Regions from separate parts of the Synechococcus sp. HIMB2401 genome, predicted to be linked through region 1. Evidence: predicted binding sites of a transcription regulator. Region 1 holds the regulator's gene; each other region holds the start of a gene.
What was found. The regulator NtcA, encoded in region 1, controls nitrogen genes in cyanobacteria. The targets are predictions, from matches to a motif close to GTANCNNNNGNTAC.

Region 1 (2,199 bases):
GATCACCACCGATCCACGCCGCAAGGCGACCAGATTGCGTTCCAGTTCTTTGAGTTCCTGCTCACCGGCACGGATGCGGCTGCGAACGCTGTTGAGTTCGGCTTCCGTGCGCTGGATGTCCGCATCGCGGGAGGCGATGTCCTGGCTGAGACGTTCACGTTCGGCTTCGAGTTGGGCCAGCTCCTTCTGAAGAGGAGCCAGTTCGAGGCGCAGGGTGTTGGCCCGTTGCTGTGATTGCTCGAGCTCAATGGCGATCCGTTTGGTTTCCGTTTGGGTCTTGTCCCGTTCCCGCTCGGCTGCCTTCAGCTGCTGACGGCTGTCTTGGAGTTTCTCCTGCAGGGCATCCAGTTCAAACAGGCCCACCCGCAACTGCCGGCTCACCAGAAGCATCAGGCCAAGTGAGAGTGCGCTGATCAGGCTGCCGGTCAACACCGTGATCAAAACGGCGGTGCGCCGTGGGCGCATGCTGAACAAACTCAGTCGCGCTTTGCCGACGCGGCTGCCCAAGCGGTCGCCCAGGGTCGACAGCACGCCCCCGAGCACCAACAGAACCAGAATCAGTGCCCAGCCGCTCATCGCTGCACAAGTCGGGCGATGGCAGGCCTAGCTGAAGCGTTTGGCCAGCGCGATCGGATCCAGAACGGTGATTTTCTTGCGGTCAATCTGAACCAGACCGGATTGACGCAAGTCTCCCAGCAGACGCGTGATTGTGACGCGTGTTGAGCCAATTGCTTCAGCGATGGCCTGATGGGACAGGCGCAGGTCGATGGTGATGCCCAGCTCATCTGCTACGCCGAAGTCCCTGCAAAGCACCAGCAGGAAGCTCACCAGTCGGGATGACATGTCCCGATGGGTGAGGGTTTCAATCATCGTCTCGGTCTGCAGAATCCGGCTGGAGAGACCCTGAAGCAAGCGCAGGCCAACGCTGGTGTCTGCTTCGATGGCGGCCTTCACGGAGGTCGCTGGTGCCGTCACCATTTCGACCCGGGTGAAGGCCACAGCGTGATAGAAGCGGTCTGATCGTTGACCTGTCAGCAGTGACAGCACCCCGAAGAGGCTGTTCTCGCGGAGCAGGGCCACGGTGATCTCTTCTCCCGATTCGTAGACGCGGGACAGACGAACGGCCCCCCGGCGGATCAGATACACCCGTTCTGCGGGATCTCCAGGGAAAAAGATGGTCTTGTTGCGATCCACCAGTTCACTGCTGGCGCCATCGAGATCCCGGATGATCTCCAGCAGAGAACGGTTGGCGGGCTCTGCGCTGGGAGCTGGAGCCACCATCTGCGGGGCGTATCGGCTGAAACCTCGGCTACTGGTCATGACAACCCCCTGGTGTGGCGAAGTTACGGAGCCGGCGGTGGCCGCCATGTAGCGGTTATTACGTAACGCTGCTGTGCTCGTTGAAGGCCTGGCGTTGCGCCTGCATCAGGGATGTCAATCCCGGCTCTGCTAAATCCAGCAGCTCATTGAGTTGGCTGCGACTGAAGGGCGCACCCTCCGCAGTTCCCTGGATTTCCAGCAGACGGCCATCGCCGGACTGCACAACGTTCAGGTCCACCTCGGCTCGGCTGTCTTCGCTGTAGTCCAGATCCAGCAAGGCCTGGCCATCAACCAAGCCAACGGATACAGCCGCCACCTGATCGATCAGGGGCGATTGCTCCAGCACTCCCTGGTCCACCAGGGATCGGCAGGCTTGGTCCAGGGCGAGCCAAGCCCCGGTGATCGAGGCCGTCCGGGTGCCGGCGTCCGCTTGGATCACGTCGCAGTCGATCAGCAAGGTGCGCTCCCCTAGACGCTCCATGTCGATCACGGCGCGCAGGCTTCGGCCGATCAGCCGCTGAATTTCCTGGGTGCGACCCGAGAGTTTCATCAGCTCCCGTGATTGCCGCTGTGGGGTGGATCCGGGCAGCAACCGGTATTCGGCGCTGAGCCATCCCAATCCTTCTCCCTTGCGCCAGCGGGGAACCTTGTCCTCCAAGCAAACGCTGCAGAGAACAGCGGTTCGGCCGGTGTGAACCACAAGGGAGCTCAAGGCAAACCCCATGGGATTCCAGGTCACCGAGAACGGTCGCAACTGCTGCGGGCGACGGCCATCAGTGCGTTGTTCAGGGGATTGGCTCATCGGTGGTGTGCAGTTTGTCAAGCCTCGCAGGCGGTTGGTTCTCGCCCTGTCCAAACACCATGGGTGGTGTCAATCCC
Region 2 (2,199 bases), on a different contig from region 1:
TTATCCACATACCAAGTGGCCCTACCTGCAGCTTCGAGCCTCGAAACGCCTCAAAAGCACTACTGCTAGTGCTTTTGAGGCATAAAAAAACCCGCTGTGACGCGCACATCGGGCCAGGTGATGGGGGAACTGACAATATGGCCCAGCTCTTTGCCACTGCCTAGCCCCACATTTGGTGTCTTAAGAGTCGGTACAGAACTTCACCGCACTATGTCCGGAATATGGATTTGTTGGCACTTCTGAGTCCAACGAGGCTAGTTTTGTCCAGTCCGGTCGGGTGATGGGGATCAACCGAAAGGGTTAGCGACCTCGGAGACACCTCCGGGGTTTCTTTTTGGGAAATGGCCTCCAACCAAAGATCTGGCTAAGGGTTGAGTTCAACCATCCCGATCTAAATGACCACTCGTTATCCAGAAACAACGGAGCAGGATCCCTCGGTGCCAATGCAGCGTGGGGATCACCGCGAACGACTCGCAAAGTTCGTTGGCGAATTGTGGGCACAACGCCGACACGTTGCTGAGACTCGTCGCCGTATCGAAAAGAGATTCGCGGATGAGAACGACTGGTTTGTCCGCAAAGACACTGAACTCGTGGACTGAACTCCTGTCTGGCTGTGGCAAAGCCCAGACCATTAGAGCTATGACCTCAATAGAGACACGTCCCCACGAGAGGGTGGTGGGCTTGGCTCAGGTGATCTGCTCTATAGAGCTGCAGCGGATCACCCTGTCTGCGATTCCGTAGTAAGTAACGCGATTTAGCTGAAGTCAGTGCGGTTACGACGGAATTGCACCGCAACTGGCAGAGCTGGCGGTGCAGCGGAGCTTCAATCGCTCGGGGCTCCGCTTGCCTGGAATTGGATGAGGGCACTGAGCTGAATCCAGCCAGAAAAGTGCTGTGTATCCATATGAACGACAGGGGGGGGTGACGACCCTGTATAAAAGATCTGTAGCAACCGCTACACAACGTTCACCCCTTTTGAAGGGGCGCAGACACTCCAAGCCACGGAACGGGGACTTGGAATTTTCTGAGGAACTAACCATGACTGCTCTTCTCTACAGAGGTCACTCCTACGAGGCTCCAGCAGCCTCGCCCAAAGCTTGTATTGAGCTGACCTACCGCCGCGAGACTTACAACACCTGCCGCGAAGAAGTCGCTCACAATGCTCATCCAAGCCTGACCTACCGCGGTGTTTCCTACGCCAAGTGATCAAGGCTTAATCAGAAGATCTCAAGCCCCTGCCCACGGCGGGGGTTTCTTTTTGCCTGCATCTAAGCACCGACTTCCCAGAAGGAGATGGGCTGGGCTCCGAAGCTGGCTAACCCCAGTGGGGGAACCAGGCTGGGAGAAGCCCCGCACGAGCAAGGCCAAGTACGACTGCCAGTGTTGCCAGCTTCAGTCCTGTCAGGATTCCTGCCGTCTTCCATGTGAACAGCGATTTCGTCAGGGTGATCACTGGGAATCCTTAGCCAAAGAACATCATGTGCCATTGACGAGCGGGGCTCGTAAGGCTGAATGGCTCCCTTGCTGACTGGTCGTCAACTGAAGACATGATCCCGAAGCTCATTTGGAGATAGCAAGCGAGCAGCTCTGCCCTCTCCAAGCTGAGAACCTCAAGGGAAACAGATGATGTTCTGTGTTGAACGAAGCGATGGGCCCGACATTTGGTTTCAGGAGCAGTGCTTCGAGACTGAGTTCAAGGCTTTCACCAACGCCCGGGCCAAATCGCTGAATACTTTCGGGCTCTATCGAGTCATGTACGAAAGTCCCGGCAACTCAGGTGAGGTGCTGAGGATTTCAAAAGGGAAAGCGATCCTGGCTGAGGATGACCGACTCGTTGGATAAGTGTTGGTGCCTAAACAACGGAAATTCCGTGGTTTGGGCTAGCGCATCAAAGGCATTGCTAGAGCAAGGGTCCAGGCAATAGCCATGTACAACGTCGTCAAGCAAGAAGCTCCCGACCGTTGGGTCAAGGAGCTCTACTTCCAAACGGAATTCAGGGCTTACCTGTGTGCCCGCACAAAGTCGAAGGCGCTGATGTGCACTTACATGGTGGTTGATGCGACCACTAATGAAGTGACCTCGATCGTTCGTCACGGCAGCCCCCTCATCGCATGAGTGATGCTTACAGCGCCATCTGCCTGATCAGGGATTACGACGTTTAGCGCCACACTGTTGTCGTGGAGGCTCTTCTACTGCTGT
Region 3 (2,199 bases), 370 kb from region 1:
ACCGCCAGCAGGGCGGGCGACCAGGTTCACGAAAGCGAAGCAGGACGCCAGGATTCCGGCGGTGGCCTTCGGCAGATCGAAGGTGGTTTCAAAGAAGGTGGGCAGCATCGAAACCACGGCCAGTTCGGAGCCGAAGTTCACGATGTAGGTGAGCTCGAGGATCGCCACCTGGCGGAACTCGTAGCGATCTTCCTTGGGATAAACCTTGTTGCCGAGGATCAGGTCGCGGTTGGTGCGGATGATTCCCCAGGTCTGGAAGGCAAACCAGACTGCGACGGCGCCGAGGGCCAGCGGATAGGTGCTTGCGGTGAGGAAGCCCACCTTGGACAGGCGCCAGCAGAGCACGCAGAGGATGGCTGCGAAGGGCACGTTCATGCCCAGAAGACCCCAGAAGTCGCGCATCGAGGTGACTTCCAGACCTGCGGTTTTCGCAGGGCGCTGATACGTCTTGCCGGGGGGGGTGTCGGTGACGTTGAAGAAGTAGAAGCAGCCGTAGACGGCCGAGACGATGCCGGTCAGAGCGATGGCACCGCGCCAGTTCAGAACAGCTCCAGTGGGCAGTTCGAAGCCGCCGGAGAAGGAGAGGAAGCCAGCGAGGGCCACCATGGAGAGGGCGGAGAAGGCGGAGCCGAAGTTGCCCCAGCCGCCATAGATGCCTTCAGCCAGGCCGATTTCCTTGGGCGGGAACCACTCGGCCACCATGCGGATGCCGATCACGAAGCCGGCGCCAACGATGGAGAGCAGCAGACGGGCCACCACCAGCTGGTTGAAGTCCTGAGCGGACGCAAACAGCAGGCATGGAATCGCCGAGAACACCAGGATCGAGGAGTAGGTGATCCGGGGTCCGAATTTGTCCAGCAGCATGCCGATCAGCACGCGCGCCGGAATGGTGAGGGCCACGTTGCAGATGGCCACTGTGCGGATCTGACCAACGGTCAGACCCAGGTCCGCTTTCACGGTGGTGGCCAGAGGGGCCAGGTTGAACCAGACCACGAAGGTCAGGAAGAAGGCGATCCAGGTCAGGTGAAGGGTTCGGTACCTGCCCTGGAACGACCAAAGGTCGCCAAGCATTGAGGAGAAGAGAAGGAATCTCGGGCTTCAAAAGGAAAGGTGCCCGGGGATGGCAAAACGGTCGAAAAGAAAATCCGTTTAACTCGCGCAGTTAATCAATTCGCCTATCCCTTGTTTGGTCAGATTGGTTACCGATTTGTGTTTTTGTGTTTCCGGGCAAACATCAATGGGGCTGATTGGTCGGATCAGGTGATCTTGTGCCGCAGCGGTTTGGTAGCGGTTGCAACTTTTGTGGGTTGTTGGACTTTGCTGGTGCAGATTGTTGGTCGACGATGTGAATCAAGGCTTGCGGGTTTGTGTGCTCAGTGGCGGAAGCAGCCGTCGCATGGGGCGTGACAAGGCCCTCTTGCCGCACCCCTCCGGTGGTGTCTGGCTCACGGCCCTGGTTGACCAGCTGTTGCCGCTCGGTCATCCGGTGCAGGTGTTGAGTCGTCATCCCGTGCACGCAGAGCTGCTGGCCCACCGGCCCGGATGTTCCGTGCTGCTGGAACCCCCTCCCTGGAATGGCCCCCTGCAGGCGCTGGCCAGGCTGTTGCCGTCTCAGCCTGGAGAGGCCTTGTTGGTGCTGCCGGTGGACATGCCGCTTTTGCGCACGGCCGTTGTCCAGCAGCTGATCGCAGCCTGGAATCGTGCCCCGGAGCAAGCAGCGGTGGCCCATGACGGGCAACGGCTGCAGCCGTTGCTGGCGGTGATCCCCTCCGGTTCTCCCTTCCGCTCCTGCCTTGATCAGCAACTGCAACGCGGAGAGTTGCGCTGGATGGATTGGTTGACCTGCGTTCCCCATCAGGCGGTGCGCTTGCCTGCGGAGGCGTTGGTGAATGCCAACTGCCCCGCAGATCTGGCAGCTTTGGAGGGATGAGCACGTCGCTGCCGCTTGCAGACCGCCTCAACCGGCCCATCGGGGTGCTGCGGTTATCGCTCACGGCCCGCTGCAATCTCGCCTGTCCGTACTGCTGTCCGGATGTGGAGGAGCCCCCTGGCCTGCTCACCATTGAGCAGCAGATTCGTGTGATTCGTGTGGCCACGCGCCTGGGGGCACAAACGTTGCGGCTCACCGGTGGAGAGCCGTTGTTGAGCCGGCGTTTGTTGCCTTTGCTGGAGGCGGTGGCTCAGGCCCGGCGGGATCGT
Region 4 (2,199 bases), on a different contig from region 1:
CGGTGAGCGGGATCCGCACGGCGGCAGAGCGGTTGCCCTCGGAGTAGACGAGGTTCACCGGGGCTTCGAAACCGGGCACCAGACGCTTGTAGCTGTTGGTGGTGGGGTTGGTGAAGGCCAGGAAGGCGGGGGCGTGCTTGAGGATGCCACCGATGTACCAGCGTGCCGTCTGCGAGAGGTTGGCGTAGGTGCCTTCGCCGAAGAACAGGGGCTGACCGCCTTTCCAGAGGCTCTGGTGCACGTGCATGCCGGAGCCGTTGTCGTTGAAGACCGGCTTGGGCATGAAGGTGGCGGTCTTGCCGTACTTCTTGGCCACGTTGCGCACGACGTACTTGTACGTCATCACGTTGTCGGCGGCCTGGATCAGCTCAGCAAATTTCATGCCGAGTTCGTGCTGACCAGCGCCTGCCACCTCGTGGTGGTGCTTCTCGGTGGGAATGCCCAGCTGACCCATCAGCAGGAGCATCTCGGAGCGGATGTCCTGGGCGGTGTCGTTGGGTGCGACAGGGAAGTAGCCCTCCTTCTCCTGAATCTTGTAGGCGAGGTTGCCGCCTTCTTCGATCCGTCCGGTGTTCCAGCCCGCTTCGATCGTGTCAACGCTGTAGAAGGAACCCCCTTCAGCCGAGTTGTAGCGGACGTCGTCGAAGAGGAAGAACTCCGGCTCAGGGCCGAAGAAGGCCATATCGGCCAGGCCGGTGCTGGCCAGATGATTCAGTGCCCTCTGGGCCAGGGCGCGGGGGCAGCGCTCGTAGGGCTGGCCGGTGCGTGGCTCCTGAATCGAGCAGATCATGCTCAGGGTTTTGTGCCGGTAGAAGGGGTCCACCCAGGCCGTGTTGGCGTCCGGCACCATGGCCATGTCGGAGGCCTGGATGCCTTTCCAGCCGCGGATGGATGAGCCGTCAAAAGCCAGGCCCTCCGTGAAGGATTCTTCCTCCAGCAGATCGGTGCACACCGTCAGGTGCTGCCACTTGCCGTGCAGATCGGTGAATTTGAGGTCGATCAGTTCGATGCCTTCGTCCTTGATCTGGCGCAGGACGTCCTGGGGGGATTTCGACATAAGAAGGGACTGCTCGACTGAATTGTGCAGTGATGTGACCGTATACAGCCACAAGACACCATTTTGTATCAAGGGGTACGTTTCAGCTGCTGGAAGGCGACTGCGTAACCGTTTCTGTCAACTTGGCTGAAATGCAGGCATGCCAAAGGATCTGCCCGCCTCAACGGTGTTAGCTTCCGCTGGGGATCCTCTGGAGATTCAGGGACATGCGCGATGCAATCAGCGGTCTGATCGGTCGTTACGACCAGCTGGGTCGCTATTTCGACCGCCCGGCGATCGACAGCATCAATGTGTATCTGGATGAGTCTGCACTGCGGATTCAGGCCGTAGAGCTGATCAACGGATCCTCGGCCGAGATTGTGCGTGAGGCCAGCCAGCGCCTGTTCCGGGATGAACCCGACCTGTTGCTGCCTGGCGGCAACGCCTACACCACCCGTCGGCTCGCCGCCTGCCTGCGGGATATGGACTATTTCCTGCGTTACGCCAGCTACGCCCTGGTGGCCGGTGACAGCACGATCCTCAATGAGCGTGTGCTGAACGGACTCGACGACACCTACAAGAGTCTCGGCGTTCCCACCGGCCCAACGGTCCGCAGCATCGTTCTGCTGGGAGAGGTTGTTTCCGAGATGCTTCTGGCCAACGGTGCTGCATCCGATCAGCTCGCCACCGTTCTTCAGCCGTTCGATCACCTGGCCAAGGGCCTGGGTGAAACCAATGTGCGCCAGCGCTGATCCAGCACGCTCAACGCAAGACCTGAACAGATTGCAATCAAGCCTCCCTCACCCCTTTCAAGGGGCGTGACTGCGTAGGCTCAACACTCGAACCAATGAACAGGGCTTTGGCGACGACGAACTCACTCCTCTCTGTTGACGATCGTCACCGCAAAGCCTTTGCACCGATCGGCACACCCGACCGCCTCCTGCTTGGACCAGGCCCCTCCAACGCCCATCCAACAGTTCTGAAGGCTCTGTCGCGAACCCCGATTGGTCACCTTGATCCTCTCTATGTGGATCTGATGGGCGAAGTGCAGGAACTGCTGCGTTACGCCTGGCAGACCGACAACCGCCTCACGCTTCCGATGAGCGGCACCGGCAGTGCTGCCATGGAGGCAACCATCGCCAACACCGTCGAGCCTGGAGACA

Region 2: the regulator NtcA is predicted to act here: its motif matches at 946-959, upstream of AAXE93_RS07975 (DUF4278 domain-containing protein).
Region 3: the regulator NtcA is predicted to act here: its motif matches at 1,285-1,298, upstream of AAXE93_RS05925 (molybdenum cofactor guanylyltransferase).
Region 4: the regulator NtcA is predicted to act here: its motif matches at 1,123-1,136, upstream of glnA (type I glutamate--ammonia ligase).

Annotation. Positions count from the first base shown of each region.
Region 1 is NZ_JBDJKK010000002.1:559,431-561,629, forward strand. It holds gene AAXE93_RS07730 (DUF3084 domain-containing protein) at 1-576, opposite strand, end outside; gene ntcA (global nitrogen regulator NtcA) at 604-1,320, opposite strand; gene rph (ribonuclease PH) at 1,379-2,122, opposite strand.
Region 2 is NZ_JBDJKK010000003.1:5,944-8,142, forward strand. It holds gene AAXE93_RS07975 (DUF4278 domain-containing protein) at 1,039-1,206, shown strand; gene AAXE93_RS07980 (hypothetical protein) at 1,927-2,115, shown strand.
Region 3 is NZ_JBDJKK010000002.1:187,833-190,031, reverse strand. It holds gene AAXE93_RS05930 (NarK family nitrate/nitrite MFS transporter) at 1-1,071, opposite strand, end outside; gene AAXE93_RS05925 (molybdenum cofactor guanylyltransferase) at 1,334-1,930, shown strand; gene AAXE93_RS05920 (GTP 3',8-cyclase MoaA) at 1,927-2,199, shown strand, end outside.
Region 4 is NZ_JBDJKK010000001.1:627,756-629,954, reverse strand. It holds gene glnA (type I glutamate--ammonia ligase) at 1-1,057, opposite strand, end outside; gene AAXE93_RS03840 (allophycocyanin subunit beta) at 1,264-1,788, shown strand; gene AAXE93_RS03835 (alanine--glyoxylate aminotransferase family protein) at 1,884-2,199, shown strand, end outside.